4 regions of the Streptomyces sp. NPDC002793 genome follow, and region 2 is predicted to be linked to each of the others. Evidence: riboswitches for the same ligand, from Rfam matches in the RefSeq annotation. Region 2 holds a riboswitch; each other region holds the start of a gene.
The links. A riboswitch is a leader RNA that binds a small molecule or an ion and turns the genes downstream of it on or off. The one in region 2 is predicted to bind cobalamin.
Positions count from the first base shown of each region.

Region 1: it holds a riboswitch for cobalamin, as region 2 does, so the genes downstream of both, ABT001_RS09015 (ABC transporter substrate-binding protein) here and ABT001_RS25470 (ribonucleoside-diphosphate reductase subunit alpha) in region 2, are expected to answer to the same signal.
Region 3: it holds a riboswitch for cobalamin, as region 2 does, so the genes downstream of both, ABT001_RS19590 (cobalamin biosynthesis protein) here and ABT001_RS25470 (ribonucleoside-diphosphate reductase subunit alpha) in region 2, are expected to answer to the same signal.
Region 4: it holds a riboswitch for cobalamin, as region 2 does, so the genes downstream of both, ABT001_RS02910 (energy-coupling factor ABC transporter permease) here and ABT001_RS25470 (ribonucleoside-diphosphate reductase subunit alpha) in region 2, are expected to answer to the same signal.

Region 1 is NZ_JBEOVL010000007.1:90,625-98,383, reverse strand. It holds gene ABT001_RS09040 (NAD(P)-dependent oxidoreductase) at 1-375, opposite strand, end outside; gene ABT001_RS09035 (adenosylcobinamide amidohydrolase) at 404-1,126, opposite strand; gene ABT001_RS09030 (PRC and DUF2382 domain-containing protein) at 1,369-2,325, shown strand; gene ABT001_RS09025 (ABC transporter ATP-binding protein) at 2,387-3,220, opposite strand; gene ABT001_RS09020 (FecCD family ABC transporter permease) at 3,217-4,302, opposite strand; gene ABT001_RS09015 (ABC transporter substrate-binding protein) at 4,299-5,366, opposite strand; cobalamin riboswitch at 5,398-5,584, opposite strand; gene ABT001_RS09010 (hypothetical protein) at 5,663-5,833, opposite strand; gene ABT001_RS09005 (acyl-CoA dehydrogenase family protein) at 5,830-7,680, opposite strand.
Region 2 is NZ_JBEOVL010000030.1:16,368-24,126, forward strand. It holds gene ABT001_RS25470 (ribonucleoside-diphosphate reductase subunit alpha) at 1-2,005, opposite strand, end outside; cobalamin riboswitch at 2,146-2,269, opposite strand; gene ABT001_RS25475 (GNAT family N-acetyltransferase) at 2,322-2,822, opposite strand; gene mctP (monocarboxylate uptake permease MctP) at 2,969-4,603, opposite strand; gene ABT001_RS25485 (DUF3311 domain-containing protein) at 4,600-4,854, opposite strand; gene ABT001_RS25490 (GntR family transcriptional regulator) at 5,035-5,805, opposite strand; gene ABT001_RS25495 (extracellular solute-binding protein) at 6,089-7,369, shown strand; gene ABT001_RS25500 (carbohydrate ABC transporter permease) at 7,451-7,759, shown strand, end outside.
Region 3 is NZ_JBEOVL010000018.1:95,372-103,130, reverse strand. It holds gene ABT001_RS19615 (hypothetical protein) at 1-329, opposite strand, end outside; gene ABT001_RS19610 (alpha/beta hydrolase) at 515-1,651, opposite strand; gene ABT001_RS19605 (class II aldolase/adducin family protein) at 1,709-2,368, opposite strand; gene ABT001_RS19600 (inorganic phosphate transporter) at 2,628-3,890, shown strand; gene ABT001_RS19595 (hypothetical protein) at 3,902-4,126, shown strand; cobalamin riboswitch at 4,310-4,438, shown strand; gene ABT001_RS19590 (cobalamin biosynthesis protein) at 4,567-5,511, shown strand; gene ABT001_RS19585 (cobyric acid synthase) at 5,508-7,082, shown strand; gene ABT001_RS19580 (putative cobaltochelatase) at 7,079-7,759, shown strand, end outside.
Region 4 is NZ_JBEOVL010000002.1:257,096-264,854, reverse strand. It holds gene ABT001_RS02935 (SulP family inorganic anion transporter) at 31-1,515, opposite strand; gene ABT001_RS02930 (hypothetical protein) at 1,762-1,938, shown strand; gene ABT001_RS02925 (ATP-binding cassette domain-containing protein) at 2,477-3,322, opposite strand; gene cbiQ (cobalt ECF transporter T component CbiQ) at 3,319-4,068, opposite strand; gene ABT001_RS02915 (energy-coupling factor ABC transporter substrate-binding protein) at 4,075-4,443, opposite strand; gene ABT001_RS02910 (energy-coupling factor ABC transporter permease) at 4,440-5,150, opposite strand; cobalamin riboswitch at 5,181-5,364, opposite strand; gene ABT001_RS02905 (ferredoxin) at 5,573-5,809, shown strand; gene ABT001_RS02900 (ABC transporter substrate-binding protein) at 5,859-7,445, shown strand; gene ABT001_RS02895 (ABC transporter permease) at 7,442-7,759, shown strand, end outside.

The sequences.
Region 1 (7,759 bases), on a different contig from region 2:
GGCGTCGAGGTAGACCAGCCCCAGTCCGGCGGCTCGGTGGACGAGGTCGGTCGTGGCGTCGAGGCCGACCGTGGAGCTCTGCAGCCAGGTCTGCCCCGGTCGCAGACCCGGCGTCGCGGCGGTCAGGGTCTCCGCCACCGACCGGCCGTCGTTCAGGGCCGTCAGGACGACGTCGGCTCCGCGCACGGCCTCCTCCGCCGTGTCCGTCACGGTGGCACCGTGGGCGGCCAGCGGCTCCGCCCTGGAGCGGGTGCGGTTCCAGACCCGGACGGGGAGCCGGTCCCTGAGCAGGCTGCGCGCCATCCCGGATCCCATGATGCCGGTGCCGAGGACCGCGACGGTCGGTGCGCCGGGGGCGGGGAATGCGGTGGTCATGGGGAGGTTCCCTTCGTCGGTGCGGGCCTCAAGACTGCCGCAGCGCGCTCTCCAGAGTGGCGCGGTGCACGGCTCTGGCGAGTCGCGCGCCCCAGCGTGAGCGCGGTCCGGCGAACGCTTCGCCGGGCTGCCCTCCCGGGGCGGGCGCGGCCACGCACACCGCGTCCGTCGGCGTACCGGAGCAGTCGAGGCCGGCCTCCACGAGCGCCTGGACCTTCGCCTCGGTGGCGGTGGCCACCGCGTTGACCAGGGCGGCGTCGGAGAGGGCCACGGGCAGGGTGACGACGATGTTGACGGTGCCGGGCTGCGGCGGACCGTCGGTCCCTTCGGCGGGGGCGGCGGCCCATCCCCGTACGCCGAGGCCGCTGGTGACCGTCGCGGTCACGCCCCCGTCGTCGGCGACGGCGTACGCGGTGACATCGGCCGCCGTCATCAGCCCGGCTCCCGGGCCGTCGAGCTCGGCCGCCGCCGCGATCTCCGCGAGGTGCCGGTCGGGGTCGAGCCGGGGGTAACCGCCGGGGACCTGAGCGTTCAGAATCCAGGCACGGGGGCCGATGCCGCCGCCGAGCACGGCGCTGCTGCACACCCGCCAGCCGGGCCCCAGCCGCCAGACGAGATGGTGGAGCCCGTGACCGTCCTCGTGCCGGGCCAGCAGTTCGCCGCGCTGCCGGGGCAGGTGGATTCCTGCGGATCCGATGGCGCACCTCCCCTGACCGGCCGGGCCGACGGTCGGCGGCAGCGCGTCGATCATACGGCGGGGCGGAGGCCGCACATCCGGCGCACCCGGGAGAGTGCTCACTCGAATGGCGTAGCGCCCGTCGTGGGCCGATACCCGCGTGGAACGGGGCCACCGCCCCTTCCCGGTGCTCCTGACCGCTCCGCACACCGGCCGGGAAGTTGCACCGTCCAACCGGGTGAGGCGCGATGGAATCCGGACGCGCCTCCTCTGCTGGAACCGACCGCAGGACGCGCCCGGGCGAGGAGGAATCGGCCATGGGAGCCGCTGACGGTTTCACGGATTCCGGAGAACTCGACGGTCTGACCGTCTACGACAGCGACGGGGAGAAGGTCGGCACGGTGGGCCGGGTGTACGTCGACGACGACACCGGCAAGCCCGACTGGATCACCGTCAAGACCGGCATGTTCGGTATGAAGGAGAGCTTCGTACCGCTGGCAGGAGCCCGCCGCGTGGGCTCCGACCTGCACGTCTCGCATCCGAAGGACCGCGTCAAGGACGCGCCCCGGGTGGACGCGGACGCACACCTCTCCGTGTCGGAGGAGGAGGAGCTGTACCGGCACTACGGGATGACCAGGAAGGGCACCGGTACCGCCGGAACGCGCGGTGACGCGCGCACGACGACCGGAACGGGAGCCATGGGAGCGGCCGGTGCTGCCGGCGCTGCCGGAACCGCTCGTACCACCGGCCAGGCGAAGGCCACCGGCACCACCGCCGGTACGGGCAGGCACCGCGACATGGACACCTCTTCCACGTCGCGCCCGCTCGCGGGAGCCGGAGCCGAACGGTCCGCCGCGGGCCAGGACATGATCCGGTCCGAGGAGCAACTCCAAGTCGGCACGGAGGAGTACGAGAGCGGGAGGGCGCGGCTGCACAAGTACGTCGTGACCGAGAACGTCACCCGGACGGTACCCGTGTCCCACGAGGAGGTACGTGTGGTCCGCGAGCCTCTGCAGCCCGGCGAGAAGGGGACGGGCATGAAGGGGCGCGAACTCGGTGAGCAGGACGTGGAAGTCACCCTGCACGCCGAACGAGCCACCGTCCGCAAGGAGGCGGTCCCCGTGGAACGGGTCCACCTCGAAACCAGCAGGGTCACCGAGCAGAAGGAAGTCTCCGCCGAGCTCCGCAAGGAGAAGATCGACTACGCGGACGGCAAGGACACGGGCAGCGGCAAGGACATGGGCGGCGAGTTCGGCCAGGGACGTCGTCGCTGACCCCTCACTCAGACAGCGGCGAAAGGCCGCACGGCCATAGCGAGGGGCGGACCCGGGCGGTTCACGGGCCCGCCCTCTCGTCACACTTCCGCCGTCCGTGGACGGCTTGCCCCGGCAGGAACCGCACCGACGGCCGCCCGTCCGGTCCTTCCGGCGTCACCACCGCGCGCACCCGGTAGACATCGGCGATGAGTTCCTCGGTGATCACCTCCGAGGGCGTTCCGCCGGCCACCACACGGCCTTCCTTCATGACGGTGACCCGGTCGCAGAACATCGCGGCCAGGTTGAGGTCGTGCAGGGCGACCACCGTGGTGACGGGCAGCGCGGCGACCAGCGCCAGGAGTTCCAGCTGGTGCTGGATGTCCAGGTGGTTCGTGGGTTCGTCCAGCAGGAGTTCACGTGGCTGCTGGGCCAGGGCACGGGCGATCTGGACGCGCTGGCGCTCGCCTCCGGACAGGGTGTGCCAGGACTGTCCGGCACGGTCGGCCAGCCCCGTGCGGGCCAGGGCCTCCCGTACGACGGTCTCGTCCTCGGTGCCGGGCGCGGACCAGGCACGCCGGTGCGGGATGCGGCCGAGGCGTACGACGTCCAGCACCTTCAGGTCGACCTGGGTGACCGCGTGCTGGTCGACGACGGCCACGCGTCGAGCCACCTCTCGTCTGCCGGTCGCGGCGAGGGTGCGGCCGTCGAGGGTGACGACGCCCGCGCCGGGGGTGAGCACGCCCGCCATCACCCGCAGCAGCGTGGTCTTGCCGGAGCCGTTCGGCCCCAGCAGTCCTACGGTGGTGCCGGGCGGCGGCGCGATGCTCACGTCGTCGAGGACGATCCGTCCGCCGGCCTCCCTGCTGACCCGTGCGGCCCGCAGCCCGTCTCCGGGTGGGCCCGTCCGGGTCATGCGCTCCTCCTCGTGCGGTAGAGGACCAGGACGAAGGCGGGCACCCCGATGAGGGACGTGACGACGCCGACCGGGACCTCCTGCGGGTCGAGGACGGTCCTGGCCAGGGTGTCGACCCAGACCAGGAACACGGCTCCGGTGAGCGCCGTCACCGGCAGCAGCCTCCGGTGGCCGGACCCGGTGAGTGCCCGGGCTGCGTGCGGCAGGACGAGGCCGACGAACCCGATGGCACCCGCCGAGCTGACGAGGGCAGCCGTCAGCAGCGCGGTGGTGCAGAGCAGCACGATCCGGGTGCGTGCCACGTGCACCCCGAGGGCGGCCGCGGCGTCCTGGCCGAAGGCGAAGGCGTCGAGGGTACGGGCGTGTCCGAGGCAGATCAGCAGGGTCACGGCCAGCACGGCGGAGCACATCCACACGTCTCCCCAGCCGACGCCGCTCAAGGAGCCGAGCAGCCAGAACAGCACGCCCCGGGTCTGTTCCGCGTCGGCGGCCGTCATCACGACGAACGAGGTGAGCGCGGAGAAGAGCTGCATGGCGGCGACCCCGGAGAGGACCACCCGGTCGGTGGAGCCGCCGAGGACGTGGCTGAGCACCAGGACGAGGGCGAACGAGCACAGGGCACCGACGAAGGCGCCGGCCGAGATCGACACCGCTCCCCCGCCGACGCCCAGGACGACGACGACGACCGCCCCGGTGGACGCCCCGGAGGAGACGCCCAGGACGAACGGGTCCGCGAGGGGGTTGCGCAGCAGCGACTGCATCACGGTCCCGCACACCGCGAGCCCCGCCCCGCACACCGCGGCGAGCAGTGTGCGGGGCATCCGCAGGTTCCAGATGATGCCGTCGCGTATGGGGGTCAGCCCCGCGTCGGTGAGGCCGAGGTGGGAGGCCACCGCCGACCAGACGTCGGGGACGGAGATGCGGGCGGGGCCGATCGTGACGGTGACCGCGACGGACAGGAGCAGCAGGGCGGTCCCGGCGCTCCACAGGACACCGTCGCGAAGGATCCGGGTGCCTGCGGCCGGGCGGGCCGGCGGCGGCGGCTCCACCTGTAGGTCCGGGGCGTGTTCGGTCTTCGTCACCCGGCGAGTCCGAACGAACGCAGCCCCGCGGCGACGCGCTCCACGCCCTCCACGGTCCGGACGGAGGGGTTCATGGCCTGGCCGCTGAGCAGGATGTACCGCTTGTGCCGCACGGCGTCCATGTTCCTCGTGGCGGGGTTGGACTCCAGGAACTCGATCTTCTTCGCGGCGCTCTCGGCCGTCTGCGACTTGCGGGTCAGGTCGCCGATGACCAGCACGTCGGGGTCGCGGTCGGCGACGGTCTCCCAGTTGATCTGGGGCCATTCCTCGTGGGTGTCGTCGAAGACGTTCTTCGCGCCGAGCGCCTCGGTGATGATGCCGGGGGCTCCGCAGCAGCCCGCCAGGTAGGGTGCTTCGGCGTTGGCGAACCAGTAGAGCATCGTGGTTCCGGAGGCGTCCATGCCCTCGGTCGCCTCGCCGATACGGGCCTCGAGGCGGTGGACGAGCGCGTCGCCCCGCTCGGGTACGCCGAACACCTGGGACAGTTCGCGCACTTCGGTGTAGACGCTGTCCATGGTCAGCGGATCCGTACGGGAGCCGTCGCCGCTCCCGCTGTTGTCCTTGGCCGTGCAGTCGGAGGGCGAGACGTAGGTCGGCACACCGAGGTCCTCGAACTGCTCGCGGGGGGCTACGCCGCCCTTGCCGAGGGTCGATTCGAAGGAGGCGCTGACGAAGTCGGGTTCCTGGTCGAGGACCTTCTCCGAGGAGGGGCGGTTCTCCGCGATGCGGGGGACCTCGGCCTCGTCCTTCTCCAGCCCCTTCATCACGGGGTCGGTCCAGGTGGAGGTGGCGGCGATCCGGTCCGCTAGCCCCAGGGACAGGAGGATCTCCGTGGATCCCTGGTCCAGTGAGACCGCGTGCTGCGGGGCTGCGTCGACGGTCACGGTGCGTCCGCAGTTCTTCAGCGTCACCGGGTATCCGGCGCCGCCCCCGCTCTTCGCGGCTGTGGTGGATCCGCTGCCGCCGCAGGCGGTCAGCAGGACGAGTCCCGTGAGGAGCAGGGTGGTTCGGCGTACGGTGCTGGCTATGGGCGGCACGGAGTCCCTCGGCGTCTCTGGGCTCATGCGCGGAGCCCGCTACGGTGTTCCGCTCCCGGTGCGGAAGCGGGTGCCAGCAGGTCTTCGGACTCGGGTTCGTCCGGACGAGGCGCCTTCCCGGTGCACCCGAGGGTGTCCCAGTGGCTGTGGCCCCGCCCGTCCCCCTCACCGCTGCGCGTCAGCTCCGGATTCGCACCGGATTCCCTGACTCCACGTGGAGTGTGACTGGCTTCTGCAAGCTATCACGCGGGACGTCGTGGGCCTCGGGGCCGACGGCCGGTACGGAGGCGGACGGACGCCCCCCGTACCGGTCTTCGGGCGGGTCAGCCCTTGGGGCGAACCGATTCGCCGCCTCGCGGCCACGGCTTCGCGCTCCGCTGCGCGAGCACGGACACCGTGCCCCAGTAGGCCAGCAGAACGACGCGCAGCCCCAGGATCTCCAGGCGCTCCCCGAGGCGGACGTACCCGGCCGGCCCCTTGACCGCGGCGCTCATCGGGCGTCCGTCGGGCGGGCGTTCCAGGAGCCGCGGGGGTCGTCGTAGGCCTCCGCGTAGCCGGGTCCGGCGATCGGCCAGTCGGCGAGCAGCGCCTCGGGCAGGGCGAAGGATTCGGTCAGTTGCCGGGCGTGGGCGGCGACGGCCGCGACGAGCTGCTCGGCGGTCTCCGGCAGGGCTTCGACCTGATCCCCGCTCAGGAGACCCGCGGCCAGCAGATCACCGCTGTTGCGGGCCACCCATTCGACGGCGAACAGCCGCTCCAGCTCTCCCAGCCTGTCCCTGGCGGCGCCCTCGGGCAGCGCCGCCCGCGCCTCCGCGTAGGCCGCGGCTGCCTCCCGGTAGGCGTAGGCATCGACCCCACGCAGAGCGGGACCCGCGGCCGTGTTCCACCGCTGGAAGAGATCGACGTCGGGCGCACGCTGCGCGCGGCGCCTCGCCCGGGCGAACCAGATGTCCTGGACCGCTGCGAGGAGTTGGCCCAGGAAGCGCGGATCGGCCAGGTCACCGCGGCACGCGACCGGGCCCGGGGCGCCGTCCTCGCGGGGGTCGGCCGCGAAGAGCATCTCCGCCGCGGCCTTGGCGTACAGGGCGATGTTGTCGCCCTCCGCGGTGATGGCTCCCTCCACCCCCGTGACGAGTTCGGTCATGCCGTTGTTCTCCAACAAGGCCTGCGCACCGCAGCGCTCACGGCTCTCGACGATGACGTCACGGGCCCGCCAGGTGATCCACGCCTTGGCCACGTCGACGAGCCTGCCCGCGTCCCTCCGGCCGTCCCCGTCGCCGCAGGTCTCCCAGTGCTTCTGCGCCCGGCGGTGGAGCAGGCTCATGGCGAAGACCGTGGCCATGGCCGAGGCGAGCGGCCCGTGGTGGGTCCGGTGCGCGTTGACGGGCACCGGAGCCGCTCCCCTGGTTCCGGAGATCAGCCGGTGGCCGCCGTAGCGCACGGCGACGGCCAGGGTCGCGCGGGCCGAACCCGCGGCGCAGGCGCTCATGGAGATCCGGCCGGGGACGACCCGCCCGATGGAGGTCTGGAAACGCCGCCGCCTGTCCCCCGGACCGGTCCTGAACTTCCCCGTCGCCTCGCCTTCCTCACCGGAGCCCAGCAGGGCGTCCCGCGCCACGAAGAGCCGGTCGAACGAGGTCAGGCAGTGGTCCACCGGGCTACCCATCCGGGCCGGCAGAGGCCGTACGCGCACGCCCGGCAGCGCCTGTACGTCGTCGGTGAGGGGCACCAGGAAGAGCCGCACCCCGTGGTCGGACCCGTCGGCCACCAGGCGTGCGGCGACCAGTCCGGACTTGGCTCCGCCCGCCGGGCTGGTGTTGGGCATGAACTTCTGCGCGCCCGCGTTCGGGGTGTGCAGGACGAAGCCGTCCCGCTCGGCGTCATAGGTCGCGGTGGTCTCCATGGCTGCCGCGTTGTTGCCGTGCGCCACCTCCGTGCAGAGGAAGGTGCCGATGCGCCGCATCGTCAGGAAGTCGGACAGGTCACGGCGGCCCGCGCACTCGTGGTCGAGGAGGCTGCCGAGGAAGAGGTTGTAGTGGATGCCCGCCACGGTGGTCAGCGCGGGGTCCACCGGGCCGAGCCAGGCGTGCAGAGCGGCCAGCGCGCGGGGGTCGGCGGCGAGGCGTGCTCCGCTGTCCAGGGAGAGGTTGAGGATCCGCAACCGGTCGTAGGCGAGTTCCAGTCGCTCTTCGGGCGTTCCGCCCGCGGGGCGGCGGAACGGTTCTGTGCTGATCAGCCGCTGCCAGAATCCGTGCTCGCGACGGAATTCGGGGCCGAGGAGGACGCCGGTCAGCAGTTCGGTGGTGGACGGTGGGGCGATGTCGGTAAGGGTCACGGTCATAACGAAATCAACGATCGTGGCACGGGCGAGGACACCCCTTCGGGCGCTGCCGCTCCGGGACGGGCCCGCTGGTCAGGGC
Region 2 (7,759 bases):
CCTCGCGGGTCCGGGCGTCCCAGACGCCGAGCTTCTTCAGCTCGTCCACCAGGTAGGCGTTGACCTGGAGGAACTCACCGCTGAGCGTCTCGCGCTTGAAGAGGTTGGAGACCTGCGGCTCGATGCACTCGTACACGCCCGCGATCGAGGCGATGGTGGCCGTCGGCGCGATGGCGAGCAGCAGCGAGTTGCGCATCCCGCTCTTCGCGATCCGGGCGCGCAGCGCGTCCCAGCGCTCCGGCCAGTTCAGCTCGGTGGCGTAGTGGTCGGGGTGCAGCACGCCCCGGGCCGCGCGGGTCTCGGACCAGGCGGGCAGCGGGCCCGACCGCTCGGCGAGCGAGCAGGAGGCCTCGTACGCGGCCAGCATGATGCGCTCGGAGATCCTCGTGGACAGCGCGCGGGCCTCGGCGGAGTCGAACGGCAGCCGCAGCTGGAAGAAGACGTCCTGCAGGCCCATCGCGCCCAGACCCACGGGGCGCCAGCGGGCGTTGGACCGGCCGGCCTGCTCGGTCGGGTAGAAGTTGATGTCCACCACCCGGTCGAGGAAGGTCACCGCCGTACGGACGGTGGCGTCCAGCCGCTCCCAGTCGATGGTGCCGTCGGCGACGAACGCCCCGAGATTGACCGACCCGAGGTTGCAGACAGCCGTCTCGCCGTCGTCGGTGACCTCCAGGATCTCGGTGCAGAGATTCGAGGAGTGCACGACGCGGCCCGGCTCGGCGGTCTGGTTCGCGGTCCGGTTGGAGGCGTCCTTGAACGTCATCCAACCCTGCCCGGTCTGCGCGAGCGTCCGCATCATCCGCCCGTACAGCTCACGGGCCGGCAGGGTCTTGCGGGCGAGCCCCTTGGCCTCGGCGGCCCGGTACGCGGCGTCGAACGCGTCGCCCCACAGGTCCACCAGCTCGGGGGTGTCCGCCGGTGAGAAAAGCGACCAGTCGGTGTCCGCGTCGACGCGACGCATGAACTCGTCCGGGATCCAGTGCGCCAGATTGAGGTTGTGCGTACGCCGCTGGTCCTCGCCGGTGTTGTCGCGCAGCTCCAGGAACTCCTCGATGTCCGCGTGCCAGGTCTCCAGGTAGACGGCGGCGGCACCCTTGCGACGGCCGCCCTGGTTGACCGCGGCGACCGAGGCGTCGAGCGTCTTCAGGAACGGCACGATGCCGTTGGAGTGCCCGTTGGTGCCACGGATGAGTGAACCCCGGGCACGGATGCGGGAGTACGAGAGGCCGATGCCGCCCGCGTGCTTGGAGAGGCGCGCCACCTGGTGGTAGCGGTCGTAGATCGAGTCGAGCTCGTCCAGCGGCGAGTCCAGCAGGTAGCAGGAGGACATCTGCGGGTGGCGCGTGCCGGAGTTGAAGAGGGTGGGGGAGGAGGGCAGGTAGTCGAGCCGGCTCATCAGGCCGTACAGCGCGGCCACTTCCTCCAAGGCGCGCTCGGAGGTGTCCTCGGCGAGGCCGGCGGCGACACGCAGCAAGAAGTGCTGCGGGGTCTCCACGACCTCACGGGTGAGCGGGTGGCGCAGCAGATAGCGGCTGTGCAGGGTCCGCAGCCCGAAGTAGCCGAAGCGGTCGTCGGCGCCGTCGGCGAGCGCCTGGTCGACGAGCGCGTCGAGGGCGGTGGCGTGCAGCGTGACGAACTCGGCCGTACGGTCCGCGATCAGGCCTTCGCGGTGTCCGACGGCGACCGATGCCGAGAAGGAGACGGCGCCCTGGCCCGCGGCCTCGTCCGCGACGGCCCGGGTGAGGAGCCGGGCGGCGAGCCGGGAGTAGGCCGGGTCCTCGGAGATCAGGCCCGCGGCCGCCTCGGTGGCCAGCGAGCGCAGCTCGGCCTCGTCCGACCGTGCGTTGCGGCCGCGCAGCGCGGCGGCGGCCACCCGTCCCGGGTCGGTGTCGGGCAGATCGGCGGCGAGGTCGGTCAGGGTCCGCAGCAGCGCGGTCCCGGGGGCGTCGGTCGTACGGCCTTCGGGTTCCGCGGCTGAAACCGGATCGGCGGGCGCGATGGTCACTGGGGGCTATCCCTCGCTCGGCTCAGGGCCTGCGGGAGCGGGGCAGCCGGGCACGGCGGCGCCCGGGGGAGGGGGCAGCACGGCGCACGGCGTCCACCGGCCCTCCGCGGGGCCCGGACGTCTCGGCGTCCGGTTCGGTCGAGCCGGACGCACTGTCGACAGGTCTTCGGACTTCGGGATGCGCGAAAGCACACCGATCACACCGTTGCGGGACAGTTCCGGATTCACACCGGATTCCCCTGCGGCGACAGCGAGGTCGAGCATACATGTGGGGGCTGCTTATCGAAGCAGCCCCCACATGTTGTGTCGTGGTGGGTCAGAGCTCCAGCCGGAACGTCAGGAGCGGTAGGTCCGGCAGAGGGCACCAGTCCCGCTCCGGGGTCCGTACGAAGCCGAGACGCCGGTATATCCGGTGGGCCCCCAGCATGGACCGCTGCGTCGACAGGACGACCCCATGGAGCCCTCCGGCAGCTCGTGCCCGGTCGATACAGGCCCGTACGAGCGCCTCGCCCGCACCACGTCCACGCGCCTCCGGCGAGACCGCCAGCATCCGGAACTCGGCCTCGTCCTCCCCGGCGATGTCCGCCCAGGGGCTGCCGGGCGCGACGTACGTGACGCCCCCCAGCAGGCGGCCGCCCGCGTCCTCGGCGACCAGCACCTCGGCCTCGGCCGCTCGCCGCTCCACCGCGCGGAGCTGCTCCAGGTAGGGGTCCTCGGCGCCGAAGTCCAGCAGCCCGTCCCCGAGATACGCCTGCGCGGTGATCTCGCCGAGCTCCTCGAACTGAGCCGGCCGGACCGGTCCGATCGATACGTCCATGGGCGCAGTCTGCCGCAGCCGAGATGTGCGCGCCCCCGATTTCCGGCCCGCCGCCGCATGGCCCACCGCCGCATGGAACGGCACCGCATGGAACGACGCCGTCCCGGCAGGGCGGACCCTGCCGGGACGGCGTCACGCCGTGGAGGTCAGTGACCGCCCGGCGCACCCGCCGTGGCCGGCGGGAGTTCGGCCTTGACGCCCGGGTCGCCGACGTCCGCCGTGTAGTCGGACGGAGAGGTCTCGTCCACTCCGGCCGGGGCCTTCATCGCGTTGAGGACGAAGGTCAGCACGACCACGACCACGAGGTTCAGCACGAACGCGGTGAGCCCGATGTACCCGATCTCGCCGATGCCCGGGATCTCCTTGGAGGACCCGCCGAAGTGCTTCTGCGTCGGGCTGGCGACGCCGTACGCGGCCACCGTGCCGTAGATCATGCCGACCGCCCAGCCCGCGATCAGGGCCCAGCGGTGGAACCACCGGGTGAACAGGCCGCCCACCAGGGCCGGCATGGTCTGGAGGATCCAGATACCGCCCAGCAGCTGGAAGTTGATTGCGACCGTCTTGTCCATGGTGAGGACGAAGGCCAGCGCGCCGACCTTGACCAGCAGCGAGACCAGCTTGGAGATCTTGGTCTCCTGGGCCGGGGTCGCGTCGGGCTTGATGAAGTCCTTGTAGATGTTGCGGGTGAAGAGGTTGGCCGCGGCGATCGACATGATCGCGGCCGGCACCAGGGCGCCGATGCCGATCGCGGCGAAGGCCACGCCCGCGAACCAGTCGGGGAACATGTTCTCGAACAGCTGGGGGATCGCGAGCTGGCCGTTGTCCACCTTGATCCCGGCGGCGATCGCCATGAATCCGAGCAGGGCCAGCAGACCCAGCATCAGCGAGTACAGCGGCAGGATCGTGGTGTTGCGCCGGATCACCTCACGGCTGCGGCTGGAGAGCGTCGCCGTGATCGAGTGCGGGTACATGAAGAGGGCCAGGGCGGAGCCGAGAGCCAGCGTGGCGTAGCCCCACTGGCCCATGTCGCCGGGCACGAGCGCACCGCGCGGCTGCCCCGTCGCCTCGTTGGTCTGCGCGAACGCCTCGCCCGCCTTGGCGAAGATGTCGTCGAAGCCGCCGAGCTTGATCGGGATGTAGATGATCGCCACGGCGATGACCAGGTAGATCAGCCCGTCCTTGACGAACGCGATGAGCGCGGGAGCGCGCAGCCCCGAGGAGTAGGTGTACGCGGCGAGGACGGCGAAGGCGATCAGCAGGGGCAGGTCCTTGATGAACCAGTGCGTGGTCTCGCCGCCGCCGACGCCCATGACGTCCAGCACGGCCTGGATGCCGACCAGCTGGAGCGCGATGTACGGCATCGTGGCGAGGATGCCGGTGAGGGCGATCGCCAGCGAGAGCCCCTTCGAACCGAAGCGGCCACGGACGAAGTCCGAGGTGGTGACGTAGCCGTGCTTGTGCGACACCGACCAGAGGCGCGGCAGGAAGGTGAAGATCAGCGGGTAGACCAGGATCGTGTACGGGACGGCGAAGAAGCCGGCCGCGCCCGCCGCGTAGATCGCCGCGGGCACCGCGACGAAGGTGTACGCCGTGTAGAGGTCGCCGCCGAGCAGGAACCAGGTGACCCAGGTGCCGAACGACCGTCCGCCCAGGCCCCATTCGTCGAGGCTCGCCTCGTTCTCGGCCTTGCGCCAGCGCGCTGCCATGAATCCGATGACCGTGACGGCCACGAAGAAGAAGATGAATACGGCGAGTGCGACGCCGTTCACGCCGTCCTTCATGCCGACGCACCCCCCTTGCGGGCGCGCTGGTCACGCTGCCACAGCTTGTACGCGATCATGGTGAGAGCGGTCGAGATGACCACCCAGAGCATCTGGTACCAGTAGAAGAACGGGATGCCGATGAAGGTCGGTTCGACCCGCGCGTACGAACTGACCCAGAGCATCGCCACGAACGGGGCGATCAGGCAGAGCCCGATGATCACCCTGGTGGGTGTCACCGTCGGTGGTTTCGTATCGTTTTCCTCTGGCATGTGGCGGCTCCGTCCCCTCGCTGATCACCTGTTGCAACGCGCAGGAAATCTAAGCGAGAGTTCCGACCACCGTCACCCCCCGTCCGCATTGCGGTCCTGCAACGGTCCGGTGTGGCCCGAAATGACTGATCCCCCTGCGGCGGCAGGGGGATCATGAGGTGTCAGGCGCCCGGCGCCGTCTCAGTCGTTGGGACGCTTGAGCCGGGCGACGAACTTGTACCGGTCGCCCCGGTAGACCGAGCGCACCCACTCCACCGGTTCGCCGTCCCCGTCGATCGAGTGCCGGGACAGCATGAGCATCGGAAGGCCCACGTCCGTGCCGAGCAGTCCCGCCTCGCGCGGTGTGGCGAGCGAGGTCTCGATGGTCTCCTCGGCCTCGGCGAGCCGGACGTCGTACACCTCGGCCAGGGCCGTGTAGAGCGAGGTGTACTTCACCAGTGAACGCCGCAGCGCGGGAAAGCGTTTGGCCGACAGATGAGTGGTCTCGATGGCCATCGGCTCACCGCTGGCGAGCCGGAGCCGCTCGATCCGCAGCACCCGCCCTCCCGTCGTGATGTCCAGCAGCCCGGCGAGCGTGTCGTCCGCCGTGACGTAGCCGATGTCCAGCAGCTGGGACGCGGGTTCCAGGCCCTGGGCGCGCATGTCCTCGGTGTACGAGGTCAGTTGCAGGGCCTGGGAGACCTTCGGCTTGGCGACGAAGGTGCCCTTGCCCTGGATGCGCTCCAGCCGGCCCTCGACGACCAGCTCCTGGAGCGCCTGGCGCACGGTGGTGCGTGAGGTGTCGAACTCCGCGGCCAGGGTCCGTTCGGGTGGCACCGGGGTGCCGGGTGGCATGGTGTCCGTCATCTCCAGGAGATGGCGCTTGAGTCGGTAGTACTTCGGGACACGTGCGGTACGCGCTCCCGGGCCCGCACCGGTCTCGCTCGTACTGCTGCCCCCGTCGGCACCCATGGCCCGCCTTCCCGACTGCTGCGTTGCTGCCGTCACCGGCTCCTCCGTCTGTCGCGGCTCACATGGTGGCACGGTCCCGTCACGGGTCGTCGCCCTCCCTCAGGTGTCGGTCCGATAACGGACGCGAGTGCACTTCTTATACACCCTTGACACCCCTATAGGTCTAGGCCAAGCTCCCGGTACTGGTCTAAACCATTAAAGGCCAGGTCCCAGCCCCAGCAGTACTACTCGTCGGTGTCTTCGCGGTGGGCGGGGGGTTGCAGCACCCTGAGGAGGGTTTGGCGTGAAGCGCAAGCTCATCGCGGCGATCGGCGTCGCGGGCATGATGGTCAGCATGGCAGCGTGTGGCTCCGACGACGGCGGCGACAGCGGCAAGAAGTCCGGACCGGACAGCTACAAGGGCGAGACCCTGACCGTCTGGGCCATGGACGGTTCCACGCCCGAGCAGTGGCAGAAGGACCTGTCCGCCGAGTTCGAGAAGAAGACCGGCGCCAAGGTCAAGTTCGAGGTGCAGGTCTGGAACGGCATCCAGCAGAAGCTGACGACCGCCCTCTCCGAGGAGAACCCGCCCGACGTCTTCGAGATCGGCAACACCCAGACCGCCGCCTACGCCAAGACCGGTGGTCTCGCGGACCTGGGTGACCTCAAGTCGGAGATCGGCGGCGACTGGGCCGCCAACCTGAACGAGGCCGCGGTGGTCGACGGCAAGCAGTACGCCGCCCCGTGGTACTTCGCCAACCGCGTGGTGATCTACAACAAGTCGGTCTTCGCGGAGGCGGGCGTCACCGACACCCCCAAGACCCGCGACGAGTTCTTCGCCGCCCTGGACAAGATCAAGGCCAAGGGCAAGGCCGAGCCGCTCTACCTGCCCGGCCAGAACTGGTACTTCTTCGACGGTCTCACCATCGGTCAGGACGCGGACCTCATCAAGAAGGACGGGGACAAGTGGGTCTCCAACCTCGCCGACCCGAAGATCGGCGCGGCGATGGACCTCTACAAGAAGTACCAGGGCTACTCCAAGGCGCCCAAGGACAAGGACGAGGCCACCCCGCAGCAGGCCGACATCTTCGCCAAGGGCAAGACGGGCGCCTTCATAGGCATGGGCTGGGAAGCCGGCACGGCGATCAAGGCCAACCCGGCCATCGAGAAGGAGATCGGCTACTTCACCATCCCGGGTGAGACCGCCGAGAAGCCCGAGGGCGTCTTCCTCGGCGGCTCCAACCTCGCCGTCGCCGAGGGCAGCGCGAAGCAGGACCTCGCCAAGGAGTTCCTGAAGCTCGCGCTCTCCGACAAGTACGAGGGTCAGCTCGCCAAGCTGAACGGCATCATCCCGAACAAGGAGTCGCTGAACTCCAACCTGGTCGGCAACCCGGTCGCCGAGGCCGCCGCCCCGTCCGCCAAGTTCGGCGGCACCACGCCGCTGATCCCCGAGTGGGCCGCGGTCGAGAACGCTCCCAACCCGATCAAGACCTTCATGACGGCGGTCCTGAACGGCAAGTCGAACGCCGAGGCCGCCAAGCAGGTCGAGGAAGAGTTCAACGAGCGCCTCGCGCAGAAGCAGTAAGGCCGAAACGCCGGGGGCGGACTCCTGTGACGGAGTCCGGCCCCGGCCGTGTCCCATGGTGCCGAGAAAGAGATGGCGAGCATGACCGTGCAGACCGAACGGCCGCCCTCCGGGCCGACGGAGGTTACGAAGCGGCCCGACTCCGGGCCGGACAAGCCCCGGGGAGCCGGAAGACGGGCCGTGTCGGCCCCGTATCTGCTGCTGCTTCCCCCCGTGGCCGTGACCCTGGTGTTCCTCGGCTGGCCCGTGGTCAAGAACACCCTGCTGTCGTTCCAGAACCTCAACATGAGGCAGCTGATCCAGCACCTCACCGAGTGGAACGGGATCGACAACTACACGGACATCCTCGGCAGCGAGGAGTTCTGGAACGTCACCGGCCGGTCGATCGTC
Region 3 (7,759 bases), on a different contig from region 2:
CAGCCTCGGAGCACGGCGGAGTCGTCGCGGTCCCAGGCGCGCAGGCGCCAGCCCGGGCGGGCGGTGTCGCCGTGCATCTCGATGAGGCCGGCCAGTCTGGCCCGGTCCCATCCGGCCATCACCTGGGCCGGGGACAGATCCAGCGCGGCGGCGGCCCGTTCCAGGGCCCGGGCGGCGAGCGGGACCGAGCCCGGGCTCGTGCCGTCCGCCGCCCAGTGGGCGATCCGCACGGCGTCGGCCAGGACGGCCCTGGCCTGCCGTGCCAGTTCAGCCGGTGGCGGTGTGCCCTCGGGTGGGCGGGGGGCCGGCCTGGTGCGCCGGGTCGTCACGGCCTTACGGGCGGTCGCCTGGGGTCGCGGGCGGACAAGTCGCAGCCTGGAGTCGCGCGGGGTACGGGACGTCACGAGGAGCAGTCTTGCCTCTGACGGGCCGAAAGCCCAAACGGAGGCCGCGTCACCGGGATTCGAGAGGCACCGCGGCCGGGGAACCAACCGGGCGGTTCCGTCGCATCAGCTCACATCAGGGGCGTGAGGAAGCGCCGGAGCGCCTCTTCGTAGCCGGCCGGGTCGGCGTTCCACATCGCCGCATGCGGAGCCTGCGGTACGGAGTGCAGGGTCACCAGGTCGGGGCGGCGTGCGGCGAGTTCCCGGGACGGCTGCCAGGGGGCGAGGGTGTCGTCGGGGCCGTGGACGACGAGCGTCGGGGCGTGCAGCGCCGTCGGCACGGAGGTCCGCAGGAGTGGGGCGCCGTGCAGCCCGGTCTGCCCCTGGGCGGCCCGGACGGCCAGCGGCAGCAGCGCGGAGGGCACGCCCCGGGCGGAGGCGAGCGCGCGCAGGGTGGTCCTCCAGTCCAGGACCGGGGAGTCGAGGACGAGTCCGCTGATGCGATCGCGGAGGGCGGAGTTGACGGCCGCGTGCAGGGCCATCGAGGCGCCCGAGGACCAGCCGTGGAGAATGACCTTCTCGGCGCCGTAGCGCACGGCGTAGCGGATGGCCGCGTCCAGGTCCCGCCATTCGGACTCGCCGAGGTGGGCGAGTCCGTCCGGGGAGCGCGGGGCGCCCTCGTCGCCGCGGTAGGCCAGGTCGAGCACGGGGAGCTGCTGGGCGTGGAGGAATCCCATCACGTTCATGGGGTGGTCCCGGGTGGTGCCGAGGCCGTGCACGGTGATCACCCAGGTGTCACGGACACCGGGTACGAACCAGGCGGGCAGAGGTCCGAGTTCACCGGGGATCTCGACCTCCTTGTACGCGAGGCCGAGGGCGGTGAGCGGGTCGCCGCGGTGGAGCTCCGGGGTGAGGCGGACCCGGGCGCCCGGTTTCAGGCTGCCGAGGGTCACGCGTTCCAGCCGGCGGACGACGGTGTCGGCGGAGGCCGTGGAGCCACCCGGCTGTTCGATCACCGGGCCGACCACGGCGTGGACACCACGGCCGGTCAGCCCGTACGTGCCGGGGCGCAGCGCGGTGAAGGAGCGGGTCAGGGTGATCTGCCCGGCCGCGGTGGCGTGCACGGTGAGCCGGCGGTCGGCCGGAAAGGGGCGTGGCGAGGGCGCCCCGAGGGCGGCGTCGCTGGCGTAGCGGCCGGCGGCGACCGCTGCCGCGCCGACGCCGAGGATCGAGGTGGCGGCCACTGCCGCCGCTGTTGCCGGGCGCACGGCTCAAGTCTCCCGGGCCACGGCGCCGACGGCCAGTGGGCATCGGCCGTACGGTGGCTAACCGGGCTGGCCGTACCCCTCCAGGGCGTCCTGCACCTCGCGCAGCTGGGCCGGGGTGAGGAGGCTCGGCCGGTGGCCGGGTACGGAGCTGGCGGTGAGCCAGAGCCTGCACATCCATTCGAGCTGGGCGGTGCGGTCGTACGCCTCGTCGAGAGTGGCCCCGTAGGCGACGGTGCCGTGGTTGCGCAGCAGGCAGGCGGTGCGGTCGCGCAGGGCGGCCAGCATGTTGTCGGCGAGCTCCCTCGTCCCGTAGCGCGCGTAGGCGGCGGTGCGGACGGGGCCGCCGAGCATGGCTGCGGCGTAGTGCACGAGCGGCACCTCGGGGACGAGGGTGGAGACGGCCGTGGCATGCACGGCGTGGGTGTGGACGACGGCGGCGGCGTCGGTGTCGCGGTAGACGGCCAGGTGGAGCGGGAGCTCACTGGTCGGGACCAGGTCGCCGAGGACCTGTCGCCCTTCGAGGTCGACGCCGACCGCGTCTCCCGGGCCGAGCCGGTCGTAGGGCACCCCGCTGGGGGTGACCAGGACGGTCCCGCCGACCCTGGCCGACACGTTGCCCGAGGTGCCGACGACCAGGCCGTCCGCCGCCGTCCGCCGGGCCGTCTCAACGACCCCGCCCCAGGCCCGCTCCACCGCGTCCGTGCGCATGTCACTCATGCGGGTGATCCTAGGGGGCGTCCGAGGCCGCGTGACCGACATCTCCTCAAGGGGACACATTGGACATCCAGCCGGACGGCGGGCGACGGGTGGGGCCGGTTCCCGCAACGGAACGAGAGCCTCCGGCAACGCGGAACCCACACAAGCGGAATCCACCTACGCGCTTGGGGTCACCATGAAGCCCCGCCCAGTTCATCTTCCGTTCATTCTGGTTGCTTACGTTCCACGTGCCAATGACGTCGAACGATTGCCTGGGTAAATGGAACACATCACGCTGCTGCTCGCGATCGTGATCGTGACAGCTCTCGTGTTCGATTTCACGAACGGTTTCCACGACACCGCCAACGCGATGGCCACCACCATCTCGACCGGCGCCCTGAAGCCCAAGACAGCGGTGGCGATGTCCGCCGTTCTCAACCTCGTCGGCGCGTTCCTGTCGGTGGAGGTCGCCAAGACGATCTCCGGCGGGATCATCAATGAGAACGGCCTCAGAACCGAGGTCATCTTCGCGGCGCTCGTCGGCGCCATCCTGTGGAATCTGCTGACCTGGCTGGTCGGCCTGCCCTCCAGTTCCTCCCACGCTCTCTTCGGCGGCCTCATCGGCGCCGCGGTCATGTCGGCCGGCTGGTCCTCGATCAACGGCGGCACCGTCGTCACGAAGGTCCTGCTGCCGGCGATCGCCGCGCCCGTCGTCGCCGGCCTCGCCGCGCTGCTGGCCACGAAGCTGACGTACCGGCTGAACCGGAAGATCACGGACCCGGCGCAGCTGAAGTCGACCGCCAAGGGGTACCGCGCCGGCCAGATCGCCTCGGCCGGTCTCGTCTCGCTCGCCCACGGCACCAACGACGCGCAGAAGACCATGGGCATCATCACCCTGGCCCTGGTCACCGGCGGCGTCCTCTCCCCCGGCTCCAACCCGCCGGTCTGGGTCATCGCCTCCGCCGGTATCGCCATCGCGCTGGGCACCTACCTCGGCGGCTGGCGCATCATCCGCACCATGGGCAGCGGCCTCACCGACCTGCGCCCGCCGCAGGGCTTCGCGGCCCAGACGAGCGCGGCCACGGTCATCCTGGCCTCCTCGCACCTCGGTTTCTCCCTCTCCACCACGCAGTCCTGCTCCGGTGCCGTCATGGGCGCGGGTCTCGGACGCAAGGGAGGCGTGGTCCGCTGGTCCACCGCCACCCGGATGTTCATCGCCTGGGGGCTGACGCTTCCGGCCGCCGGACTGATCGGCGCGGGTGCCGAGTTCCTGACCAAGCAGGGCCCCTGGGGCGTCGGCGTGGTCGCCGTCCTGCTCGTCGCCGGCTCCGGCGCCATCTGGCTGGTGTCGCGCCGCAAGCCGGTCGACCACACCAACGTCAACGCGCCCGAGGGTGAGCCCGCCGGCGTCGTCACGACCGCGGTCGCGGCCGTCAGCCCGCCGCCCGCCGGTGCCGTCGCCTCCGAGCTCAAGACCACCATCCACGCTCCGGCCCCGACGGCCGAGACCCCGGCCGACCCGGCCCGGCCGGCCACGGTGTAAGGACAGATCGTATGAACATCGACTGGGCGGCTCTCGCCTCCGTCTTCGGCGTCAGCCTCGTGATCACCGTCGCACTGGTCGGCCTCTTCACCCTCGGCATCACCGGCCTGGCCAGGCAGACGCCGACGGCGGACGGCGGCGGCGGTTCCAACGCCCTGGCGCGCACCGGTGCGTACGCCTGCTTCGGGCTGTGCCTGGCCGCGGTCGCGTACGGGATCTATCTGATCGTCGCCTGACCTCCACGGACGTGGACACCGGCCGGACACACCACCTGTGTGTCCGGCCGGTGTGCGTCTGAGCACACTGAAGCCTCGCAGGTCAGCGGCAGGTTGACGGGCGTTCGCGGCGCGTGGTGGACTGCCGGAGCCATTGAGGCCGGCCGGCACACGCATGTGCCGGCCGGTCTTACGGCGACAGGAGAGGAAGCCGGTGCGAATCCGGCGCGGTCCCGCCACTGTCACCGAGGAGCAGCCTCCACACGGAAGTCACGGTCCGCCACCGCGGACTGGAAGGCCGGAGGAACTGCGGATCCGGAAGCCAGGAGACTCTCGTCGCCGGTCACGTCGAACCAGGGCGCGGACCCTGAGTGAGGACACACGCCATGCCTGGCTGCCCTGCGTCGGTCGCCGCACCACCCGCTGTGAAGGCCCTTCGAGGCGCGACGGGCGGCTGACCCGTGCGAGCCGACCGCATCTTCGCGTACGGCGCCGCAGCCGGGCTGATCGGCGACCTGCTGTTCGGTGATCCCCGTCGGGGCCACCCCGTCGCCGCCTTCGGGCGTGCCGCGGCAGGTGCCGAGAGCCGCCTGTGGCGCGATCACCGCGGCTGGGGTGCCCTGCACACGCTGGTCTGTGCCGGGGGCGCCACGGCCGCCGCCGCGCTGGCCGCCCGGGCCGTGCGGAACCGTCCCGCCGCCGCCGTGGCTCTGACCGCCGCCGCCACCTGGTCCGTCGTCGGTGGCACGTCGCTGGGCCGCGAGGCGCGTGCCGTCGGCGGGGCGCTGGCCGCCGGGGACGTCGAGCTCGCCCGGGAGCGGCTGCCGCACCTGTGCGGCCGTGATCCGCAGGCACTGGACGGACAGCAGATCGCCCGGGCGGTGGTGGAGTCCGTCGCCGAGAACACCTCGGACGCCGTCGTGGGAGCCCTCGTGTGGGGCGCGCTCGGAGGAGTGCCGGGACTGGTCGCCTTCAGGGCCGTCAACACGCTCGACGCCATGGTCGGGCACAAGTCTCCTCGCTACCGGCGCTACGGCTGGGCTTCGGCCAGGCTCGACGACGTCGCCGGCTGGCCCGGCGCCCGGCTCACCGCCCTGCTCGCCGTGGCCGCGGGGGGCCGCCCGCGCGAGGCCGTCCGGGCCTGGCGGGCCGACGCGGGCCGGCATCCCAGCCCGAACGCGGGCCCGGTGGAGGCCTCGTTCGCGGGCGCGCTCGGCGTACGCCTCGGCGGCACCCTCGCGTACGGCGGGCGGATCGAGCACCGGCCGGTGCTCAACGGCGGGGCCGGGCGGGACGTCCGGGTCACGGACATCGAACGCGCGGTGCGGTTGTCGCGCCGGGTGAGTGTGCTGGCCCTCGTCGTGTGCGCGGCGGGACGGTCGGCCCTGGGACGGAGAGTCGGATGAGCGGCGGGCTGCTGGTCGCGGGTACCACCTCGGACGCGGGCAAGAGTGTCGTCACGGCCGGGATCTGCCGGTGGCTGGTGCGCCGGGGGGTGAAGGTCGCACCGTTCAAGGCGCAGAACATGTCGCTGAACTCGTTCGTGACCCGGGAGGGCGCGGAGATCGGCCGGGCCCAGGCGATGCAGGCGCAGGCCGCCCGGGTCGAGCCGTCGGCGCTGATGAACCCGGTGCTGCTCAAACCCGGCGGTGACCGGTCGAGCCAGGTCGTCCTGATGGGGAAGCCGGTCGGCGAGATGAGTGCGCGCGGCTACCACGGGGGGCGCCAGGAGGCGTTGCTGGGGACGGTCGTGGACTGTCTGGAGCAGTTGCGCGGCACGTACGACGCCGTGATCTGCGAGGGTGCGGGCAGCCCGGCCGAGATCAACCTGCGGCGTACGGACATCGTGAACATGGGTATCGCCCGCGCCGCCCGCTTCCCCGTGCTGGTGGTCGGCGACATCGACCGGGGCGGGGTGTTCGCCTCGTTCTTCGGTACGACGGCGCTGCTGAGCCCCGAGGACCAGTCGCTGATCGCCGGATACCTCGTCAACAAGTTCCGCGGTGACGTGTCGCTGCTGGAGCCCGGCCTCGACATGCTCCTCGGGTTGACGGGCCGTCGGACGTACGGGGTCCTGCCGTACGCCCACGGGCTGGGGATCGACGAGGAGGACGGGCTGCGGGTGTCGATGCGCGGCGCCGTACGGGAGTCGGTCGTGGCGCCGCCGCACGGCGAGGACGTGCTGCGGGTGGCGGTGTGCGCCGTACCGCTGATGTCGAACTTCACCGATGTGGACGCCCTGGCGGCCGAGCCCGGTGTGGTGGTGCGGTTCGTGGACCGGGCGGAGGAGCTCGCCGACGCGGACCTGGTGATCGTGCCCGGGACGCGGGGCACCGTGAAAGCACTGGCGTGGCTGCGCGAGCGGGGGCTGGCCGACGCGCTGCGGCGGCGGGCCGCCGAGGGGCGGCCGGTGCTGGGGATCTGCGGCGGGTTCCAGGTGCTGGGCGAGCGCATCGAGGACGACGTGGAGTCGCGGGCCGGTCTGGTCGAAGGGCTCGGGCTGCTGCCGGTGCGGGTCCGCTTCGGCCGGGAGAAGGTCCTGGGGCGGCCCGTCGGTTCGGCGCTCGGGGAACCGGTCGAGGGGTACGAGATCCATCACGGCGTCGCCGAGGTGAGCGGCGGCGAGCCGTTCCTGGACGGGTGCCGGGTGGGTTCGGTCTGGGGGACGCACTGGCACGGGTCGCTGGAGAGCGACGCGTTCCGGCGGGCGTTCCTCGGTGAGGTCGCCCGGGCGGCGGGACGGCGGTTCGTCCCGGCCCCCGACACGAGCTTCGGGGCGCTGCGGGAGGAACAGCTGGACCGGCTGGGGGACCTGATCGAGGAACACGCCGACACGGACGCCCTCTGGCGGCTGATCGAGAACGGCGCGCCCGAGGGCCTGCCGTTCCTCGCGCCGGGTGCGCCGCCGGCCCCCGTCCCCGAGAGATCCGGCGCGCCCGGTCCTGCAGGTGTGGTCGTTACAGAGGAGGCCCCGTGAACACGCCCTATCCCTTCACCGCCATCGTCGGGCAGGACGACCTGCGGCTCGGTCTCCTGCTCAACGCCGTCAGTCCCGCCGTCGGCGGGGTCCTGGTCCGGGGTGAGAAAGGGACCGCCAAGTCCACCGCCGTACGGGCGCTCGCCGCGCTCATGCCCGAGGTCACGGTCGTGGCGGGGTGCCGCTTCTCGTGCGACCCCGGTGCGCCCGATCCGGCGTGTCCCGACGGACCGCACGGGACGGGTACGGGCGTGTCGCGCCCGGCACGGACCGTGGAGCTTCCGGTCGGAGCGTCGGAGGACCGGCTGGTCGGCGCGCTCGACATCGAACGGGCCCTCTCGGAGGGCGTGAAGGCTTTCGAGCCGGGCCTCCTCGCCGACGCCCATCGCGGGATCCTGTACGTCGACGAGGTCAACCTCCTCCATGACCACCTGGTGGACCTGCTGCTGGACGCGGCGGCCATGGGTGCCTCGTACGTCGAGCGCGAAGGTGTCTCCGTCCGTCACGCGGCACGCTTCCTGCTGGTCGGGACGATGAACCCGGAGGAGGGCGAGCTCCGCCCCCAACTGCTGGACCGCTTCGGGCTGACCGTCGAGGTGGCCGCCTCGCGTGACACGGACCTGCGCGTCGAGGTCGTACGCCGCAGGCTCGCCTACGACGACGATCCGGCCGCCTTC
Region 4 (7,759 bases), on a different contig from region 2:
CTGAAGGCGCCCGGCGAGCCCTCCGTCTTCTCAGGGGGCAGCCTCCACCACGTCCGTCCGGGTCAGCCGCACAGGCTCGGTCCCGGACGCGCTGTGCCGCTCCGCCCAGGTCTCCAGCGCCGTGCGGCAGGCGTGGTCCAGGTGGTGCAGGCCGGACAGGTCCAGCGAGACCGGACGGTCCCTGGGCAGTGCCTCCAGGCTGTCGAGTATCTTCGGCAGCCGCAGAAACGTCGCGTTGCCGGACAGGCGGGCCCGGACTCCGTCGGGACCGCTGCCGACGACCTCCAGCTTGATGTGCGACGCGTCCCAGGCGGCCTTGGCCACCGACAGGGCCAGCCCCGTCAGCACACCCTCGAACATGTTCACCGTCACGATCGCCACGGCGGTGACGACCAGGATCAGCGCCTCACCGCGGTGCTCACGCCACAGCTCCACGAGCGGGCGCAGCGGGATCAGCTTCCATCCCGCGTGGATGAGGATGCCCGCGAGGGCCGGCAGGGGGATGAGCCCCAGCGCGGACGGCAGCAGTGCCGCGAACAGCAGCAGCCACACGCCGTGCAGCACCCGGGAGGCCCGGGTGCGAGCCCCCGCCTGTACGTTGGCGGAGCTGCGCACGATGACCGCGGTCATCGGCAGCGCGCCGAGGAATCCGCACACGGTGTTGCCCGTGCCCTGGGCCATCAGCTCCTTGTCGTAATGCGTACGCGGGCCGTCGTGCAGCCGGTCGACCGCGGCGGCGCTGAACAGGCTCTCCGCGGAGGCGATCAGGGTGAAGGCGGCGATCGTCCCGAGCAGACTGAGGCTTGCGAGCCCGCCGAACTCGGACAGGGCGGGGAGCTGGACGGCGTCGAGCAGGCCCTCTACCCGCACCGTCTCGACCGGCAGGCCGAACGCCAGGGTCGCGAGAGTGGCAAACACGACCGCGGCGAGCGCGCCGGGAACGGCCCGTACCCGCTTCGGCATCCTGTTCCACCCCACCACGAGGGCGATGGTCGCGGCGCAGACCGCGACCGAGGCGAGCGCCGTGGTGCTCGTCACGACGTCGGCGGGCAGCCCCGGGATGCCGGCCATCTTCCCCGTACCGGAGAGCGGTGCCTCGACACCGGCGGCCGCGTAGAGCTGCCCCGCGATGAGGACGAGCCCGATTCCCGCGAGCATGCCCTCGACGACCGAGATCGAGATGGCCCGGAACCAGCGGCCCAGTCGGAGTGCGCCCATGGCGAGCTGCAACAGCCCGGAGGCGAGCACGATCACCCCGAGCGCGGGGAGCCCGAAGGCCTGGACGGCCTCGAGGACGAGCACGGTGAGACCTGCGGCAGGGCCCGACACCTGGAGACTGCTGCCGCGCATCAGACCGGTGACGAGACCGCCCACGATGCCGGTGATCAGGCCCAGTTCCGCCGGGACGCCGGACGCGACGGCGACGCCCACACACAGCGGCAGGGCGACGAGGAAGACGACGAGTGACGCGGCGAAATCCTGCCGCAGGTGGGGGAAGGTACCGAGACGGTCCATGGCGGCCCTCATCCCGTGCGGAAGGGGGCCGGGCGCACGTCGCCGGGCGGAGGCGCCCAGACGGGGTCGTCGCTGATCCATGGGAACTGTCCGGTGGGGCGGTCGTCGAGGGATGACACAGCAGTGGTACCTCCTGGCGCGCCTGAGGCCGGCGCGTCGCCATGCGTACGAGCGGTGGGGGGCGCGGGTGGGCGGCTCGGCACGGCCCCGGGCCGATGGGGTCCCGCAGGACCGCGGCAGGGGCAGGTGTCCGAGCGCCTCGGGTCAGCTCAGCAGCGGAACACCTGGAGCACGGGGGAGGAGTGGGCGTTCGACGCCCTGGAGGCGTGGTGCGCGTGGCCCGTCGCGACGACGGCCGCCGGAGCGAGTATGCCGACGACGTCACTCGCCATCACGGACCGCGACGGCGGTTCGGGAGCGTGAACGGTCGCGGAGCGATGCCGGTCACGAGGGCGCAGGAGGCCGTTCGACTCGCTTCCGCGTTCGGATGTCCCACAGGTGCCGTACCCGCCGTGTGCCGACGTGGCATTCCCCTCCGGAGAGTGTTCCGACTGAATGGCCCGGGCGTACGCGTGCGCGTCAGCCGACGGCGTGCCGGAGTGCGGGGCCAGGAGGAAGCCCATCAGGAACGCGAGCACGCACCGGACCGCCGTCGTTCGCACGCGTCACCTCCCGCTCGACTTCGCCGCTCCTCTTTCGGGACGCTAACAGGCCGGAGGACTTGTGGAGTTCGCCCTTCGCGAAGAGTCCGAAAGTCGATGCCCGTCGAGTCGAACAGTACGAGGAAGCCCTGTGGCCTGGGGATGTGCCTCATTATGGGTTCTCGGCATTCGAGATTCGTGACGCCTGTACGGCTCATGCATGTGCGAGCGGAATGGCGTCGGCCATATTCGTACATCGGTTCGGCATAAGCGGGTGTATCGAACTGCCGGAATACCGGTCGGTGTTTTATGCCGGAGCGTCAGATACCCGTCGGAGAGGAGTGGTCCGCCGAAAGTTGTTCCGCGGTGCGGGGGCCGGGCGCCGCGGGGTCCAGGAGACCGTGCGCCCGCAGAATCCGGGCGGCGGCTATGCCCCACGGCAGCCGCAGCCCCGCCTCCCGCAGAAGATCCGTGCGGGCCAGCATCGACGGCGCGGGGCCGGCGCGCACGCCGGAGGGGGTCAGGAGCGCGGCGTCGTCGGCCCAGCGCAGGGCGAGGTCGACGTCATGGGTGGCCATCATGACGGTGGTGCCGCCCTCACGCAGGGAACCGAGCGTGGCGAGCAGCCGTTCCTGGCCGTCCGGATCGAGCCCGGCGGTCGGCTCGTCGAGGATCAGCACGCGGGGCCGCATCGCGACCGCGCCCGCGATGGCCGTCCGCTTGCGCTGGCCGTAGGAGAGGAGGTGGGTGGGCCGGTCCGCCAGGGCCGTGATGTCGAGGGCGGTCAGCGCCTCGTCCACCCGTCCCCGCACCTCGGTGTCGGACAGTCCGAGGTTCAGCGGCCCGAACGACACGTCCTGGGAGACGGACGCGGCGAACAACTGGTCGTCCGGGTCCTGCACCACCAGCTGGACGGTGGTACGCAGCCGGGTCAGCCCCTTGCGGTCGTACGTGACCGGGCGCCCATCGACCGTCAACTGCCCGTCACGCGGGCGCAGTCCGCCGCTGAGGAGCCGCATCAGGGTGGTCTTCCCGCTGCCGTTCCGGCCGAGCAGGGCGAGCGCACGTCCCTCGTGCGCCTCGAAGTCGAGGCCGCTGAGCACGGCGGGGCCGTCCTCGTACGCGAAGGACGCGCCCCGCAGGGCGAGCAGCGCGGATCCGGTCATGACAGGGGCCTTTCCAGGGCGAGGGTCAGGACGGTGAGGGCGGCGAGCAGGGTGACGCTCGCGGCCACGAACCGGACGGATACGCGGACCTCGGGCACCAGGACGCGCAGGGTGCCGTCGTAGCCGCGCCCGGCAAGCCCCGCCTGGAGCCGGGCGGCGCGGTCGAAGGCCCTGACGAACGCGGTGGCCCCGAGTCCCGCCAGGGACCGCCAGGCCGCCGCCCGGGTGGTGTGTCCGAGCCGGGCCGCCTGGGCCTCCCTGATGCGGTGTACCGAGTCGAGGAGCAGGAAGCTCATGCGGTACGTCACCAGCGCGACATCCACCACCGGCGCGGGCACCCCCGCCCCTACCAGGCGGGGCAGCAGGTCGGACATCGGGGTGGTGAAGGCGAACAGCAGCACCCCGAGCGAGGCGGCCGAGGTGCGCAGCAGCAGCTCCCCGGCGCGGACCGGCCCTCCGCCGGCCAGGCCGACGGGTCCGTCCGGCCCGCCGACCTGCACGAGGAGCGTGGCGGCCCCGGTGACACAGAAACCCAGAGGCACCCGGTACGCCCGCCACAGATGACGGGCGGTCACCCCTGCGGGCCCCAGCAGCAACGCGAGGGAGACGGCGAGGACCAGGACCGCGCCAGGCCAGGGCGGCAGCGAGATCGCCAGGAGCGTGAGCCCCAGGCCGAGCACGGCTTTGTCCACGGGATGGCGGCGGCGCCAGCGGCTGCTGTGCGCCGCCGCGTCGATCGGCAGCACGGGTGCTCAGTTCCTCCGGCCCTCGGAGTCCCCGGCGGGGCTCCCTGTGCCACCGCTGTCCCGCTGGGCCGTCGCGCGCAGCTCGCCCTGACGGCGCCCGCGCCGCACCCCGAAGTAGTAGGCGAGGACGCCCGCTCCGAGTGCGGCCTGCAGGGCGAACAGCGCCGACTCGATCTCGCCGGACGCCGGTTCGTACAGCGGGGAGAACCAGGGTTCGTAGTCGGGATCGATCTCGGTGATCGCCGTCTCGGCCTGGGCGTCGGCGCCCGCGAACGGCTCCTTCTCGCCTTCACCGAGGCCGAGGACCAGGGGAAGGACGGCCAGCGCGGCCACGACGAGCAGCAGAAGGGCGTTGATCCGGGTGTTCCTGTTCATCGCGCCACCGCCTCGGTCCCGGCTGTGCCGGTCCTGGCCCGCCTGCCGGTGACGAACACGCCGAGCCGGGTCAGGTCCCCCCTGCTGGACTGCACGAGGAGACGCATCACCAGTACGGTCAGCAGCCCCTCGCTCACGGCGAGAGGGATCTGGGTGACCGCGAAGATCGAACCGAACGTGCCCAGCGCGCCCGCGAATCCGCTGCTCGGGTCGGGGAAGGCGAGTGCCAGCTGCACGCTGGTGACGCAGTAGGTGGACAGGTCTGCGGCGAACGCGCCGCAGAACACCGCCACCATCAGTGCCGCGCCGTACCTGCGCAGCAGCCTGTAGACGGCGTACCCCGCCCAGGGGCCGACGACCGCCATCGAGAAGACGTTGGCGCCGAGCGTGGTCAGGCCGCCGTGGGCGAGCAGCAGGGCCTGGAACAGCAGAGTGATGGTGCCCAGCACGGCCATGACCGGTGGGCGGAACAGGATGGCCCCCAGCCCCGTGCCGGTGGGATGCGAACAACTCCCCGTCACAGACGGGATCTTCAGGGCGGAGAGAACGAACGTGAAGGCCCCGGACGCCCCCAGGAGCAGCGTGCTCTCAGGGTGTTCCCTGACCTCACGCGTGAGCGACCGGACTCCGTGGACGACGAACGGCGCGGACGCGACACCCCAGGCGATCGCGTGCGCCGGAGGCAGAAAACCCTCGGCTATATGCATGACTCGGCAGACCCTCTCCAGCACCTCGTGGATGGTTGAAGTGCCTTGGCCGGTCTCCTGGCTTACGGGTACCACCGCCCGAGCTCCGCCTTCCCGGGTCACGAGGACCCAGTGGCTGCCCGTGAGGGCCGGAGCCGGACTTCCCGATCACAGTGGCGAGGGCCGCACCGGCATCACACCGGATTTCCCGTTCACCAAGGCGTGGCGACAGTAGTGCCGGGCGGGGGGTGAGGACAAGCGGGCAGGTGCGCCGTACGCCACGTCAGGAGAACCGTTCGACCTGCCGGGTGGGCGGGCCGTCGGCGATCGCTCCGGCCGTGACAGGAGGCGCCGACCAGTGTTGAATATGAATATCGTTATCAACTACTGTGTGCGTGGTGGCGGCACCGACGTCACCCGAAGAACGCAGGGGAGGAGTCCGCGTGAGCGCGACAGACCGGCCGTCCGAGCCGGAGCGGGTCCGTGCGGTACGGCACCTCTGCGTGGGGGCGGGGCAATGCGTGCTCGCCGCACCGGCCGTGTTCGACCAAGCGGTCGACGACGGGCTGGTGCTCGTGCTGGACGACTCGCCGCCGGCTTCCGAACTGGCCGCCGTAGGACAGGCCGTGTGGGCGTGCCCGTCGGGCGCCGTCACCCTGCGCCGGGGCACGGTCCGCTGAGCCGTCCGCCTCCCTCTCATCTCTGATCAGCACCTCGTCAAGGAGACGCATGTCCAGACCGTTCGACCGCCGTGCCTTCCTGCGCCGCAGCGCCACGGGAGCCGCGGCCCTGGCAGTGGGCCCCGGCCTGCTGGCGGCATGCTCGACCGACGACCCCGCCACCTCCGGGAAGCCGGGCGGTGGATCCTCACCCCGTACGGGCGGCACGCTGCGGGCGGCCTTCGTCGGGGGCGGTGCCTCCGAGACGCTCGACTTCTTCAACGGCCCCTCGTCGCTGGACCTGGTCCGGGCCCGTGCCTGGCACGGCACCCTCGGGAACCTCGACCCCTCCGCCCCCGACGGCGTCCGCTACGGCGTGCTCAAGGGGATCGACATATCCGCCGACCTGTCCACGTACACCCTGCACGTCCGGCCCGGTGTCCGCTTCACCGACGGATCGAAGCTGACCTCCGCCGACATCCTGCACTCCCTGTCCGCGCTCGCGGGCAGGAGCATGCTGCCCGTGTACAAGCTGGCCGCCATGAACTTCGACCTCGCCGCCGCCCGCGCGGACGGCGACCTCAAGGTCGTACTGCCCACGCTCCGGCCCATAGCCGACGGCCGCATGATCCTGTGCCAGGGCAACTTCCTGGTCGTCAAGGACGGCACACGGCGCTTCGCCCAGGGCATGCCCAGCTGCGGACCCTTCCGGCTCGGCGAGTTCACCCCCGGCCAGGGCTCCGCCTTCACGCGCTACGACGAGCACTACGGTCACGTGCCCCACCTCGACGGGCTGGAACTCCGGTCCATCGCGGACTCGACGGCCCGCGCCGGTGCGCTCACCAGCGGTGAGATCGACTTCGCCCATGACCTCGCGCCGGTCACCGCGCGCACCCTCGCGGACAACGGGAACATCGAGATCGCGCCCACGAGGAGTCCGTACCTGGTGGGGCTGTCGTTCCAGATGAACATGAGCGCCGCGCCCTTCGACGACCCGCGGGTGCGGGAGGCGTTCAAGCTGGCCGTGGACCGTGAGGCGATGGTGAGGACGGTGTTCCACGGGGACGCGGTGGTGGGGAACGACCTGCCGTCCATCGGATTCCCTGACTACGCGGAGAACGTGCCCCAGCGCGCCTACGACCCGGACAGGGCCCGGAAACTGCTCAAGGCGGCCGGGGCCGAAGGGGTGGAGGTCGTGCTGACCACGGGCCCCGAGACACCCGGGATGGTGGAGATGGCCACCCTGTACGTCGAGGACCTGAAGAAGGCGGGAGTCCGGGCGTCGGTCCGTGAACTGCCCGCCGGCCAGCTCTACGCGGACTTCGCGGCGTACAGCAAGCTGCCGCTCGCGGCCTCCTACCAGATGCCGATCCCCGCGCTGTCGACCTATCAGATGAGCACGGCGGGCGGGTCGCCGTCCGCCTTCGGCTGGAAGCAGGCCGAGGTCGACGCCCTGGTGTCGACGGCCCGCGCCCAGCCCGACGGGACCGAGGCCCGGAAGCTGGGCACCCGGGCGCAGCGCGAGCGCTGGGAGGAGGGGAACCAGGTGCTGCCCGTCTTCAAGCCGAACCTCAACGCACAGGCCAAGGGCGTCAGCGGGATCAGGGACGACCTCTTCGAGCAGTTCCCGGGCTTCTCCCAGGCGTCCTTGGCGTGAGTCTGCTCCTCTTCGCCGGCCGCCGGCTCGCGGGCGGGGCCGTCCTGCTGGTGCTGCTGTCGGCCGTGATCTTCGCGATCACGGCGGTGCTGCCGGGGGACGCGGTCAGCGCGGTGGCAGGGGTGGACGCCTCACCGGCGGAACGCGCCGAGGTCCGCGCGGCCCTCGGCCTGGACCGGTCCGTGGCCGAGCGGTACGCGTCTTGGGCGGTCGGCGCCCTCGGGGGAGACCTGGGGACCGGATTCGTCGGACACCGGCCGGTCGTCGACGTGCTCGCCACACGGCTGCCCAACAGCCTGCTGCTGGCCGGGCTG